DNA from 3 places in the Bradyrhizobium sp. 134 genome. Region 3 is predicted to be linked to each of the others. Evidence: predicted binding sites of a transcription regulator. Region 3 holds the regulator's gene; each other region holds the start of a gene.
The links. Region 3 encodes PhoB, which activates phosphate uptake and scavenging genes when phosphate is short. Its sites were predicted from a motif close to TGTCATNNANCTGTCAT; they were not measured.

Region 1: IVA75_RS00840 (UDP-2,3-diacylglucosamine diphosphatase) is a predicted target of PhoB. The motif match lies at 3,221-3,237, and genes of this name have one in related genera.
Region 2: phnF (phosphonate metabolism transcriptional regulator PhnF) is a predicted target of PhoB. The motif match lies at 2,358-2,374, and genes of this name have one in related genera.

Annotation. Positions count from the first base shown of each region.
Region 1 is NZ_JADPKX010000006.1:11,393-16,111, reverse strand. It holds gene IVA75_RS00855 (caspase family protein) at 1-207, shown strand, start outside; gene IVA75_RS00850 (threonine/serine dehydratase) at 281-1,264, opposite strand; gene IVA75_RS00845 (glycosyltransferase family 1 protein) at 1,328-2,371, opposite strand; gene IVA75_RS00840 (UDP-2,3-diacylglucosamine diphosphatase) at 2,385-3,197, opposite strand; gene thiD (bifunctional hydroxymethylpyrimidine kinase/phosphomethylpyrimidine kinase) at 3,382-4,182, opposite strand; gene IVA75_RS00830 (Lrp/AsnC family transcriptional regulator) at 4,312-4,557, shown strand; gene IVA75_RS00825 (cytochrome c) at 4,582-4,719, opposite strand, start outside.
Region 2 is NZ_JADPKX010000016.1:32,949-37,667, forward strand. It holds gene phnE (phosphonate ABC transporter, permease protein PhnE) at 1-652, shown strand, start outside; gene phnE (phosphonate ABC transporter, permease protein PhnE) at 736-1,497, shown strand; gene phnF (phosphonate metabolism transcriptional regulator PhnF) at 1,596-2,324, opposite strand; gene phnG (phosphonate C-P lyase system protein PhnG) at 2,443-2,907, shown strand; gene phnH (phosphonate C-P lyase system protein PhnH) at 2,912-3,520, shown strand; gene IVA75_RS05740 (carbon-phosphorus lyase complex subunit PhnI) at 3,523-4,626, shown strand; gene IVA75_RS05745 (alpha-D-ribose 1-methylphosphonate 5-phosphate C-P-lyase PhnJ) at 4,623-4,719, shown strand, end outside.
Region 3 is NZ_JADPKX010000034.1:802,769-807,487, reverse strand. It holds gene argF (ornithine carbamoyltransferase) at 1-157, opposite strand, end outside; gene IVA75_RS13390 (aspartate aminotransferase family protein) at 157-1,359, opposite strand; gene IVA75_RS13385 (GcrA family cell cycle regulator) at 1,815-2,327, shown strand; gene phoB (phosphate regulon transcriptional regulator PhoB) at 2,567-3,274, opposite strand; gene phoU (phosphate signaling complex protein PhoU) at 3,298-4,014, opposite strand; gene pstB (phosphate ABC transporter ATP-binding protein PstB) at 4,025-4,719, opposite strand, start outside.

The DNA of each region.
Region 1 (4,719 bases), on a different contig from region 3:
ACGCAGAACAACCCGATCCGCATCGACAACGGCGCGAAGATCAACAACAACCCCGTGAACAAGGTGCAGGTGCAGAACAACACCCGCCCGCAGTTCAACACGACCAACCGGATCGTCAATAATAGCGGCAGCAACAACTTCCGGCAGTCGATGAACCAGAGCCCGGGCGGTAACGGCGGCAACAACCACCGCGGCTTCATGCACTGATCGCGGTCGGCCACACACGATAAAGGGCAGAGCGGTGACGCTCTGCCCTTCTTCATGTCAGAAGATTGGATTATCAGGCCACCAGCTCGGCAAACAGATCGGCGTCGACATTGCCGCCGGAGAGCACGATGACGACGTTCTTGCCGGCAACTTCGAGTCGCCCCGCAAGCAGCGCGGCCAGGCCGACCGCTCCGCCCGGCTCCACCACGAGCTTCAGCTCGCGATAGGCAAACGCGACGGCCGCGCCGACTTCCTTGTCCGAGGCGGTCACGCCGCGCGCGAGCAGCTTGCTGTTGATCGCGAACGTCATCTCGCCGGGGATCAGGGCCATCAGCGCATCGCAGATAGTGCGGCCTGCCGGCCCGTGCGGCTCGCGATGACCTGCGGTCAGCGACAGGCCGTGATCGTCGAAAGCCTCGGGTTCGGCGACGACGATTTGCGCCAGCGGATAGCGCGCCTTCACGGCCGTCGCGACGCCCGCGATCAGACCACCGCCGGAGGCCGGCGCCACCACGATGTCAGGGGCGAGACCAAGTGCCGCCATGTCCTCGGCGATCTCGCGGCCGGCGGTGCCTTGGCCGGCGATCACGAAGGGATCGTCATAGGGCCTGACCAGCGTTGCGCCGCGCTTCTCGGCGATGCCGCGCGAGATCGCCTCGCGGTCGTCGCGGTCGCGGTCGTACAGCACGACCTCGGCACCGTAGGATTTGGTGCGCTCGCGCTTCGACAACGGCGCATCCGCGGGCATCACGATGGTCGCCTGCATGTCGAGGATCTTGGCCGCCGCCGCCACGCCCTGGGCGTGATTGCCGGAGGAGAACGCCACCACGCCGCCGGCGCGCTTGTGCTGCGGGATCGAGGCGACCTTGTTGAAGGCGCCGCGGAACTTGAACGAGCCGGTGCGCTGAAGCATCTCCGGCTTGAGATAGACCTTTGCGCCGACGCGTTCGTTGAGCACGGGAAAGGACAACAGCGGCGTACGGACGGCGAAGGGTGCGATCACGCGCGCTGCGGCATCGATATCGGCAGGGCCGATCGGGAGGAGCTGTTCTGTCATGCCTGATGTTATCGCGGCGGAGGAGGCGCGGGCAAGGCATCTCCGCGCGAGCATTCTGGGCTCTCAGGCGACGAATCGCGCCGGCTCCGCCCCGTTCCGGCCCGGCAGCACCGCGCCGACCGCCAAAATGCTGTCGATAAAGGCCCGGGCCGAGGCCTCCCAGGTGTAGTTGGCGGCGAATTCGACACAGTCCTGCCGGGAGATGTCCAGCGCGGCGAAGCAGGCGCTGCGCAGATCGTGATCGAGCGCGCCGACCGGCGCATCGCCGATCACGTCGCGGGGCCCCTTCACCGGAAGCGCCGCGACCGGCAGGCCGCTCGCCAGCGCTTCGAGCAGGACCAGGCCGAAGGTGTCGGTTTTGCTCGGAAACACGAAGACATCGGCGGCAGCGTAAATGTCCGCCAGTTCCTCGCCGTGCTTTTCGCCGAGGAAGATCGCGTCCGGATGGGCCTCCTCCAGCGCGACACGCGCCGGACCATCGCCGACGATCACCTTGGTGCCGGGCAGGTCGAGGTCGAGGAAGGCCTCGAGATTCTTCTCCACCGCGACCCGGCCCACCGAGAGGAACACCGGCGCCGGCAGGCAGAGATCAATCGCACGGGGATGGAACAAATGGGTGTCGACGCCGCGAGGCCACAGCACGACATTGTCGAAGCCGCGCTCGGTCAGCTCGCTGGCGAGCGCCGGCGTTGCCGCCATCACGGCGCGGCTGGGGCTGTGGAATCGGCGCAGCGCCCGCCAGATCAGCGAGCCCGGCACCGGCACGCGAGCGCGGACATATTCGGGAAAGCGGGTGTGGAAGCTGGTCGTGAAGGGCAGCTTGCGCTGGCGGCAATAGCGGCGGACCATGAGGCCGATCGGCCCCTCCGTCGCGATGTGGATGCTGTCCGCCTGCGCCTCTTCGATCAGCTTCGCGATTCTGCCCGGCCGCGGCATGGCCAGCCGCACGTCCCGATAGCTCGGCATCGCAAAGGTGCGGAACGATTGCGGTGTCAGGTACGAGAATTCGACGTCGAGGCTTTTGGCACCGTCAGCAAGTTTGGTCAGCGTCCGAACCACACCGTTGACTTGCGGGTGCCAGGCGTCGGTCGCGACCAGGATGCGCATCAGGCTGCCTTTGTCATGCAGCTCTGGCTGCAACCTGCGGGACCTGCGCCGGCTTCTCGGCCTGGTCCGCCCAGGTGATGATCTCGAAACGGCCGTCATCGTGCTCGACCAGCGCCGTGCAGCTCTCGACCCAGTCGCCGCAATTCATGTAGCGGATGCCGCCCTCGTCGCGGATCACCGCGTAATGGATGTGGCCGCAGATCACGCCGTCGGCGTCGTGGCGCCGCGCCTCGGCGGCGAGCGCCTGCTCGAATGCGCCGATATAGTTGACGGCGTTCTTGACCTTCTGCTTGGCCCATTGCGACAGCGACCAATAGGGCACCTTGAACATGCGCCGGAAGAAGTTGACGAAGCGATTGAGCTGGATCGCGAAGTCGTAGGCCTTGTCGCCGAGATGAGCGAGCCAGCGGGCGTTCTGCACCACGAGGTCGAAGATGTCGCCGTGGATGACGAGATAGCGCTTGCCGTCCGCGCCGGTGTGGACGGTGTTCTCGACCACGTCGATGCCGCCGAAATGCGTGCCGTAATAGTTGCGCAGGAACTCGTCGTGATTGCCGGGGATGTAGATCACCTTGGCGCCCTTGCGCGCCTTGCGCAAAAGCTTCTGGACGAGATCGTTATGCGATTGCGGCCAATGCCAGCTCGATTTCAGCGCCCAGCCGTCGACGATATCGCCGACGAGATAGATCGTGTCGGCATCATGGAAACGCAGGAAATCGAGCAGAAGGTCGGCTTGAGAACCGCGGGCTCCGAGATGAACGTCGGAGATGAACAACGTGCGAAAGCGCCGCTCCGGGCTCTCGTCACTCACATCGTAACTTCCCATGCGCCAGCCTGTAACAATGTCCCGTGACAGGGGGATGACCAATTGAACCTTTGAGGCACCTTCGGAACCGAATCGCGCTTGCCTCGCCCACCCCGCGAATATCAGTCGCATGCGACAATCAGGCGACATGGCGTCGCAGCGGCCTCCGCAAGAACCCGGAGCTGCGGCGCGCTCGCGACCGGCGTCAGTAGAATTTGTGGAAATGATGGATCGGGCCGTGGCCGTGGCCGACGCTGAAGCGATCGGCGGCCGCGATCGCCGCGCTGATCCAGGCCTTGGCTTTGCGCACGGCGCGCTCGAGATCCTCGCCCCTGGCGAGCCCGGCGGCGACCGCCGAGGACAGCGAGCAGCCGGTGCCATGGGTGTTGCGAGTGGCAACGCGCGGCGCGGCCAGCGCGATCGTGGTGCTGGCATCGACTAGATAGTCGATGCTCTCGGCGCCCTCGCCGTGCCCGCCCTTGATCAGGACCGCCCTGCAGCCGAGCGCCAGCAGCCGGCGCCCCTGGCTCTCGATTTCGGCCTCGCTGGCCGCGACCGGTTCGCCGAGCAGAGCCGCGGCCTCGGGCAGATTGGGTGTGATCACCGAGGCCAGCGGCATCAGCTTGATGCGCAGGGCGTCGACGGCTTCGGAGGCGAGCAGGCGATCACCCGATGTCGCCACCATCACGGGATCGAGCACGATATGCCGGGGCGCCCAGCGCGACAGCGCGGCCGCGATCGCATCGATGCTGGCGGCTTGCGCCACCATGCCGATCTTGACCGCGCCGACCTCGAGATCGGAAAACACCGCATCGATCTGCGCGGTGACGAATTCGGCGGGCACCGCGTGAATGCCGGTGACGCCGCGGGTGTTCTGCGCGGTCAGCGCCGTGATGGCGGACGCGCCAAAAACCCCCAGCGCGGCAAAGGTCTTCAGGTCGGCCTGGATGCCGGCGCCGCCGCTCGAATCGGAGCCGGCAATGGTCAGCGCGACGGGCGTTGTCATGGGGCGATCTTCAGCGTTTTCGAAGCCATGGACCGTCCTAGCGCGCCTCCCTCGGCCCAGCAAGTTCGCTTGCTAAATCCGGCCGGGTTTGGCCTATTAGCCGCCAGATATGCTTTCGGAGAGACCGCGATGGTTCCCTTTTTCGTCCAGATCAAATGCAAGCTCGGCCAATCCTATGTAGTCGCCAATGCGCTTGCCGAAGCCGAGATCGCCTCCGAGATCTATTCCACGGCCGGTCAATACGACCTGCTGGTGAAGTTCTACGTCGACAACGACACCGATATCGGCCACTTCGTCAACGAGAAGGTGCAGGTGCTGCCCGGCATCCAGGACACCCTCACCATCATCACCTTCAAGGCGTTTGGCGCGAGTTGACCGTCGAGAAAACGGCGGCCCTGATCAGGCGCCGCCCTCCTTGCGCTTGGGGCGCCGCGGACCGTCCACCGGCGGCAGCGATTTGAGATAGTCCGCCATCGCCGCGAGATCGTCGTCCGGCAATTGCGAGGTGTTCTTGATCACCCGCGTCATCGCGCCCCC
Region 2 (4,719 bases), on a different contig from region 3:
GGTCTGGACCGATGTCGGCGAGTGGCTCTGGGGCTGGCGCAAATGGCTGAGGATGCTGGGCGAGACCCTGCTGATCTCCTATGTCGGCACGTTGATCGGCGCGACTTTTGCCTTCTGCCTGAACTTCTTCGCGGCTGAAAACACCTCGCCCGCGCCCTGGCTGCGGTTCGCGGTGCGGCGCCTACTTGAATTCGCCCGCACGGTGCCCGGCATCGTGTTTGCGCTGATCTTCGTGATCGCCTTCGGGCTCGGACCGATGGCGGGCGTACTGGCCATTGCGATTCACTCCACCGGCGCGCTCGGAAAGCTGTTCTCCGAGATCGTCGAGAACGCCGACATGAAGCCGGTCGAAGGCGTCCGCTCGACCGGCGCGAGCTGGCTCTCCTGCATGCGCTTCGCCATCCTGCCGCAGGTCACGGCGGGCTATGCCAGCTACGCGCTGCTGCGTTTCGAGATCAACGTCCGCGAGGCCTCCGTGATGGGATTCGTCGGCGCCGGCGGCATCGGCCAGGAGCTGGTCGTCGCCATCCGCAAGTTCTATTACTCCGACGTCAGCGCCATCCTGCTCACCATCATCGTCACTGTCTTCATCATCGACATCAGCACCGGCTGGCTGCGCGGCCGCCTGTTCGGCAGGGAGACGCGGACGTGACGGGGCCGCAGGAGATCGACATCGCCGCGCTTCGCGCGCGCTACCCCGATGTGTTCGACCGGCCGGCCTCGGCGCGGCTCGCCATGCCGGGGATGATCGTCGCGGCGCTCGCGATCCTGATTTATGGCCTCGTCGATCTCGATTTCTCGCCCTCGCGCTTCGTCGCCGGCCTCAGCCAGCTCGGCTGGATCAGCTTGATGATGATTCCGCCGGATCCCGGCTCGTCGCTGCCGATCTATCTGAAGGCGCTGGGCGAGACCCTGTCGATCGCGCTGCTCGGCACGACGCTGGCTGCGGTGTTCGCGCTGCCGGTCAGTCTTCTTGCCGCGCGTAACGTGGTGCCGTCGAGTATTTTGCGCTTCCCGATTCGACGCTTCCTGGATTCGATCCGCGGCATCGACACGCTGATCTGGGCGCTGGTGTGGATCAACGTGGTCGGGCTCGGCCCGTTTGCCGGCGTGCTCGCCATTGCCGTGTCCGATTTCGGCGCCTTTGGAAAGCTGTTCTCGGAGGCGATCGAGGGCGCGGACCAGAAGCAGGTCGAGGGCATCCGCGCCTCCGGCGGCAGTGCGCTGCACGAGATCCGCTTCGGTCTGCTGCCGCAGGTTTTGCCCGTGATCGCCGGCCAAGTGCTCTATTTCATCGAGTCGAACACGCGTTCGGCTACCATCATCGGCATCGTCGGTGCCGGCGGTATCGGCCTCCAGCTCGCCGAGCAGATCCGCGTGCTGGAATGGCAGAAGGTGTCGTTCCTGATCCTGATGATCCTGGTCGCGGTCGCCGCGATCGATTTCGTCTCGGGAAAACTGCGCTTCGCGATTATTGGGCGAAGGGCGGTCGCCTGATCACCGATTTCGTAGGGTGGTAAAACGCAGCGTGCGCACCAGTTCAATCGCAGCACTGGATGGATGGTGGGCACGGCGCAAGTGCGCCTTTGCCCACCCTAGGACTCCACCAAAAATTCCACCCGCTCCGCCGCAAAGCGCGAATGCTTGGTGACCAGCGGCTTGCCGTCGAGATCGTGATCGGTGGCGTCGACCACCAGGATCGGCCGTCCCAGCGCCAGATCGAGCCGTGCGGCGTCGGTTGCGTCAACGATGCCGGCGGTGATCCGGGTCGCGCCGCGGCGATAGTCGCGGACGCCGTAATGCTCGAGCAATTTCGTCATCGAGCGGGTCGCGGCAAAGACGTCGCCCGCACCCGGAAACAGCTGCGCCGACAGCCACGTCGTGGAGACGCAGATCGGTGTGCGGTCGGCGAGGCGCATCGCCTCGATCCGCACCAGCGGTGCACCGGTCTTGAGGCCGAGTTCCCGCGCGAGTTCGCGGGTCGCGACATCATCGGACGCCTCGATCAACCGGCCATGCGGTTCGCGGCCGTCCGCGCCGACGATCTCGGAGAAACGGGTCCGCGAGCGCAGCGGATAGGCGAGCTTCTGCGCCTCGACGTAGGTTCCGCTGCCGCGTTCGGCCCGCACGATGCCGCGCTCCGCAAGCGCGGCCAGCGCGCGCCGCACGGTGTGGCGGTTGACGCGATAGGTTTCGGCGATCTCCACCTCGCCCGGCAGCTTGTCGCCGGCCGCAAAGCGGCCGTCGGCGATGCCGCGCTCGATGCCGTCGGCAACGAGGCGCCACAATGCGACGCCGGAGGAAGCTGTGTCCTGCATGCTCATGTGGCCGGGAAGCTACTCCAGAAATCACGCCCTTGTCACCAAACAGTCATGGCGCTCCGCTATCAAGTTGTCTAGTATCATAGACAACTTAGACTCGGCAAGTTCTGCAGAAAAGTCGGTGGATGTGGTGACCCAGCACAACAATCAGCAAGCCCAGCGCAGGGCCGCAATGGCCGTGCTGGCGCACGCCGAGGCGGGCGAGATCGCCGCTCGCCTCCGCGCTCTCGCTTTGCCAGCGCATCAGGATCTGCGCGCGCCGGAAAACGGCCTCGTCATGCTGCGCGGCCGGGTCGGCGGCGACGGCGCGCCGTTCAACCTTGGCGAAGCCACGGTGTCGCGCGCCGCGGTGCGGCTTGCGAGCGGCGAGGTCGGCTTCGGTTACACGCTCGGTCGCGACGGCGAGAAGGCGCGGCTGATCGCGCTGTGCGATGCGCTGGTGCAGTCCAGCGATTTCGGCGGCGCGGTGGAGCGGGACATTATCGCGCCGTTGCGTGAGCAGCTGATGGCCAAGCGCAAACAGGTGGCGGCCGAGACCGCCGCGACGAAGGTTGATTTCTACACCATGGTGCGCGGTGAGGGGTGAGATCATGACCACGATTGCTGAACTGCCGCCGGGGTTCGCCGACAAGGTGCTGTCGGCGCAATCGACCTTTCGCTCGGTCATGGACGCGATGGCGCGGCCGGGATCGGTCCAGCGCATCGTGCCGACATCAGGAGCGCCTCAAACGATGATGCGCGGCACGGCCGCGATCGCGCTGACGCTGTTCGACCACGACACGCCGCTCTGGCTCGATGCGCGCATGTCGGAAAGCACCGACGTGACAAAATGGCTGAAGTTCCACACCGGCGCACCGGTGGTGCAGGATCCCTCGATCGCCAGCTTCGCGCTGATCAGCGATGGTGGGGCGCTGCCTTCGCTCGAGCGCTTCGCGCTCGGCACCAGCGAATATCCGGATCGGTCGACCACGTTGATTCTTCAGGTCGAGAGCCTGGACGGAGGACGGAGCTTCGAGCTGCGCGGTCCCGGCATCGACGGCGTCGCCACGCTCCAGGCGTCGATCAAGCCGTTCGACCTGTTCGAGCGCCTGCGCGTCAACGAAACGCTGTTTCCGCGCGGCATCGATGTGGTGCTGGTCGCCGACGATGCCGTGGTTGCGATCCCGCGCACCACGCGTGTCGTGAGCAAGGGAAGCTAAGCATGTATGTCGCAGTCAAAGGCGGCGAACGCGCCATCGAGAACGCCCATCGCCTGCTCGCCAGTGCGCGGCGCGGCGATCAAAGCGTGCCGGAAATCACGCTCGACCAGATCTCGGAGCAACTCGGCCTCGCCGTGGATCGCGTCATGAGCGAAGGCTCGCTCTATGACCGCGAGCTCGCGGCGCTCGCCATCAAGCAGGCGCGCGGCGATCTGATCGAGGCGATCTTCCTGGTCCGTGCCTTCCGCGCCACGCTGCCGCGCTTCGGCGCCAGCGAGCCGGTCGAGACCGGCGCGATGCGGGTGCAGCGGCGGGTGTCCTCGACCTTCAAGGACGTTCCCGGCGGCCAGATTCTCGGGCCGACCTTCGACTACACCCATCGCCTGCTCGATCCCTCGCTCGCCGAAGGCTTTGTGCCGGAAGCGCCAGCGACGGCCGAAGCATCGACAGTGCCCACCCCGCGGGTGACGGATATCCTCGGCCGCGACGGCCTGATCGAATCCTCGCCGCAAGCGGAAGAGGGCGCCAGCGTCGGCGACCTCACCCGCGAGCCGCTGAACTTTCCGGCGGATCGTGACCTGCGCCTGCAAAATCTCGCGCGTGGCGACGAAGGGTTCTTGCTGGCGATGGGCTATTCCACCCAGCGCGGCTACGGCCGCAACCATCCCTTCGCCGGCGAGATTCGCTTCGGCGAGGTCGATGTTGAATTTTCGGCGGAAGACGCCGGCTTCGTCGTGCCGCTCGGCTCGATCGAGCTCACCGAGTGTCAGATGGTCAACCAGTTCAAGGGCTCCGCGACCGAAGCGCCGTGCTTCACCCGCGGTTATGGCCTCGCCTTCGGCCAGAGCGAACGCAAGACCATGTCGATGGCGCTGGTCGACCGCGCGTTGCGTGCGCGCGAGCTCGGCGAAGAGGCACTCGCCCCTGCGCAAGACGAAGAATTCGTGATGTCGCATTCGGACAACGTCCAGGCGACCGGCTTCGTCGAGCATCTGAAGCTGCCGCATTATGTCGACTTCCAGTCCGAGCTCGGCCTGTTGCGCAAGCTGCGCAAGGAATTCACTGAAGCCAATGCGCCCGACGCCATGAAGGAGGCCGCGGAATGAACGCGCCCGCCTACAATTTCGCCTATCTCGACGAACAGACCAAACGGATGATCCGCCGCGCGATCCTGAAGGCGATCGCGATCCCCGGCTATC
Region 3 (4,719 bases):
TGCCTTCGAGCGGCCTGACCGGCTGATGCGCCTTCTGCTTCGCCTTCATCGCGGTGGACGCGGCGAGCATGCGCTTGAGCTCCGACAGCGGCAGCTCGTTGATATCGAGGAAGTGCTTCGGTGTTTTCTTGGGTGTATTATCGGGCGACTTGCTCATCAGCTTGCCGCCCGCTTGTTGCCGGATAACGCGGTGCAGGCGCGCTCGAGCCGCCCGACGCTGTCCTCGATCTCGGCTTCGGTGACGATCAAAGGAGGCAGGAAACGCACGACATTGTCGCCGGCACCGACGGTGAGCAGCTTTTCGGCGCGCAAGGCGGCAACGAGATCGCCCGAAGGCACCACGGCCTTGATGCCGATCAGGAGGCCCTCGCCGCGCACTTCGCTGACGACATCAGAGTGGCGGTCGATCACGGAAGCGAGCTTCTGCTTCAGCAACAGCGACATCCTCTGCACGTGGTCGAAGAAGCCGGGCTTGAGCATGACGTCGAGCACGGCGTTCGCAGCCGCGATCGCGAGCGGATTGCCGCCGAAGGTCGAGCCGTGCGAGCCCGGTGTCATGCCGGACGCCGCTTCCGCGGTCGCAAGGCACGCGCCGATCGGGAAGCCGCCGCCGAGCGCCTTGGCCAGCGACATCACGTCGGGCTCGACGCCAAGGCGGCGGTACGCGAACAGATCGCCGGTGCGACCCATGCCGGTTTGCACCTCGTCGAAGGCGAGCAACAGACCCTTCTCGTCGCAGAGCTGGCGCAACGCCCTCAGGAAGGCAGGCGTTGCCGAACGGACACCGCCCTCGCCCTGGATCGGCTCGATCAGGATTCCGGCGGTCTGCGGACCGATCGCCTTTTTCACCGCCTCGAGATCGCCATGCGCAACCTGGTCGAAGCCCTCCATCGGGGGGCCGAAACCTTCGAGATATTTTGCCGAACCCGTCGCGGCCAGCGTCGCCAGCGTGCGGCCATGGAACGCGCCTTCGAAGGTGATCATGCGATAGCGGTCGGGATGGCCCTTCGCGGCGTGATAACGGCGCACCACCTTGATCACGCATTCCAGCGCTTCGGCGCCGGAATTGCAGAAGAACACGAAATCCGCAAAACTTTCATTGCACAGGCGCGCGGCGAGCTTTTCGCCGTCCGGGCTCTGGAACAGGTTCGACATGTGCCAGAGCTTCGTGGCCTGCTCCTGCAACGCCGCGACCAGCGCCGGATGGGCATGGCCGAGCGCATTCACCGCCACCCCGGAGGTGAAATCGAGATAGCGCTCGCCATTGGTCGCGATCAGCCAGCAGCCTTCGCCACGCTCGAAACCGAGGTCGGACCTGGCGAAAACGGGGAGCAAATGCGGCGCTGCGCTGTTAGTCATGACGGTCACTTGAATGTTGCGGACGGTGTGAGCGTGCATTGCGCAACGCACCATCGACCGGCCCGGAAAACGAAACGTGCCGCCTCTTGCGGGCGGCACGTGCGACTATCTTAGGCTTGGTGAAACGGGTGTCAATGCCGCCCGGAAAGCCTCGCGAAACGCTGAATCCGTAGTCTTGCGGTGCCGATTTTGCGGGATTTAGTCACGGAACATGTGGAAGCGAGTCGGCGGACTCTTGCGCGGGAGTCACGCCATATTGTAGCGTTTGGATTGTCAGATACGACATCTCGTGCAGTGGTTCTGATCTTTAAGTCCTTATGTACCGGCGTAAACGTTCGGGCGTTCAAGACGCGCCCGGCGAGCCTTAAGGGATTCTGGCGGCACGGGTTTTTGAAGGCTTAGGCATTCGCTACGAGGCCCCAGGATGGCTGGCGCGCAGCGAGGGAAAGGGTGCAATGACGGTTTTGACCTGGTCCGATGATCGCGTCGAGCAGCTGAAAAAGCTCTGGGAGGCCGGACTTTCGGCCAGCCAGATCGCGGCGGAGCTCGGCAATGTGACCCGCAATGCCGTAATCGGCAAAGTGCACAGGCTCGGCCTCTCGGGCCGCGCCAAGAGCCCTTCGTCGGCAGCGCCCCGACCGCGCAAGGCGCGCCCCGCGCAGCACATGATGCGGGTGAGCCGCCCGATCTCGCGCGGCAACACCGCGCTGGCGCAGGCCTTCGAGGTCGAGGCTGAGCCGGATCCGGTCACCTATGACAACGTGGTGCCGATGAGCCAGCGGCTGTCGCTGCTGGAATTGAACGAGGCGACCTGCCACTGGCCGGTCGGCGATCCCTCGAGCCCGGACTTCTTCTTCTGCGGTGGACGGGCGCTGTCCGGCCTGCCCTATTGCGCCCAGCACTCGCGCGTCGCGTACCAGCCGGCGTCGGATCGGCGGCGTGCACCGGTGAAGCCGGGGCCGCGCTAATTACCGCAAGTCGTCGCGCGAAGACGGCTCAACGATTTCAGTGTCGTCCCGGCCAATTGCGCACGGGGGCCGGGACCCATACTCCGAGCGCGCAGTTGTTGCGCGAAAGGGGTCATTCCGAGTCTTCGCCAAACCACGTTCGGTGGTTATGGGTCCCGGATCAGCGCTCGCTTCGCTCGCTTGTCCGGGACGACGTCGAAGAATTCGGGGACAGCTTGCCAACAAACAAGGCTGCAACCCTACACCTGCTCCGCCTTGGCAAACCGATCATCCAGCGCGTAACCAGCGCCGCGGACGGTGCGGATCGGGTCCTGCTCGCGGCCGAGATTGAGCAGCTTGCGCAGGCGGCCGATATGCACGTCGACGGTGCGCTCGTCGATATAGATGTCGCGGCCCCAGACGCTGTCGAGCAGTTGCTCGCGCGAGAACACCCGTCCCGGGTGCTCCAGGAAGAACTCCAGCAGGCGATATTCGGTCGGACCGAGATCGATCGGCCGGCCCGAGCGCGCCACGCGGCGCTTGTCGCGGTCGAGCTCGATGTCGCCAAAAGCAAGGACGGTGGCGAGCCGCTCGGGGCTTGCGCGCCGCAGCAGGCCTTTCACGCGCGCCAGCAGCTCCGGCACCGAGAATGGCTTGACGATGTAATCGTCGGCGCCGGTCGCAAGACCCCGCACCCGCTCGCTCTCCTCGCCGCGCGCGGTGAGCATGATAATCGGGAGCTGCTTGGTCTCGGGACGGGTGCGAAGCCGCCGGCACAGTTCGATGCCTGACAGGCCCGGCAGCATCCAGTCGAGCACGACCAGATCGGGGATGTGCTCCTTGAGGCGGGTGTCGGCGTCGTCGCCGCGCATCACCGTCTCGACGTCATAGCCGTCGCCTTCGAGGTTGTAGCGGAGAAGCTCGGTCAGGGCTTCCTCGTCCTCAACCACCATAATGCGTGCGCCCATCGGGTCGTCGCTCCCTTAAGTCTTCAGGTGTTCGGTACCGTGCTGGCGAAGGTCGTCATGTCGCCCTTCGGCCGCTTGTCGGTGATCGCCTGGCCCTCGATCATGTAGAACACGGTCTCGGCGATGTTGGTGGCGTGGTCGCCGATCCGCTCGATGTTCTTGGCGCAGAACATCAGGTGAATACAGAACGAGATGTTGCGCGGATCCTCCATCATGTAGGTAAGGAGCTCGCGGAACAGCGAGGTGCAGATGGCGTCGACTTCCTCGTCACCCTTCCACACCGCCATCGCCGCCGGCAAATCATGCGCGGCATAGGCGTCCAGCACCGACTTGACCTGCTGCTGCACGAGGTCGGTCATGTGCTCGAGGCCGCGGAACAGCTTGAGCGGATGGAAGTCCGTCTCCAGCGCCGCAACGCGCTTGCCCATGTTCTTGGCGAGGTCGCCGATGCGCTCGAGATCGGTCGCGACGCGCATGGCGCCGACGATCTCGCGCAGATCGACCGCCATTGGCTGGCGCCGGGCGATGGTGAGCACCGCGCGTTCCTCGATGCGCTTCTGCAGCGCGTCGAGTTCAGTGTCGATGGCGACGACGCGCTGGCCGAGCGGGACGTCGCGGCGGATCAATGCGTCGACGGACTCGACGATCATGCGCTCGGCGATGCCACCCATCTCGGCGACCAGGCGCGTGAGTTCCTGGAGGTCGGTGTCGAAGGCCTTTGCGGTATGTTCAGAACCCATGTCGCGTCTCCTAGCCGAACCGGCCGGTGATGTAATCCTGCGTGCGCCGGTCGGACGGCGACGTGAAGATCTTGCTGGTGTCGTCGAACTCGATCAACTCGCCGAGATACATGAAGGCGGTCTTGTCGGAGACGCGCGCCGCCTGCTGCATGTTGTGGGTGACGATCGCGATCGTGTAATCCTCGGACAGCTCCTGGATCAGCTCCTCGACCTTGGCGGTCGAGATCGGGTCGAGCGCCGAACAGGGTTCGTCGAACAGGATCACCTCGGGCCGCACCGCGACGGTGCGGGCGATGCAGAGGCGCTGCTGCTGGCCGCCGGAGAGCGACAGGCCGGAGGCGTTGAGCTTGTCCTTGACCTCGTTCCACAGCGCGCCGCCGCGCAGCGCCTTCTCGACGCGGCCGTCCATTTCGGACTTCGATATCTTCTCATAAAGACGGATGCCGAACGCGATGTTCTCGTAGATCGTCATCGGGAACGGCGTCGGTTTCTGGAACACCATGCCGACGCGGGCGCGCAGCAGATTGAGGTCCAGCTTGCCGTCGAGGATGTTGGTCTGGTCGAGCATGAGCTGACCGGTGGCGCGCTGACCGGGATAGAGGTCGTACATCCGGTTGAAGATGCGCAGCAGGGTCGACTTGCCGCAGCCTGACGGACCGATGAACGCCGTGACGCGGTTGGCGCCGAGCGTCAGGTTGATGTTTT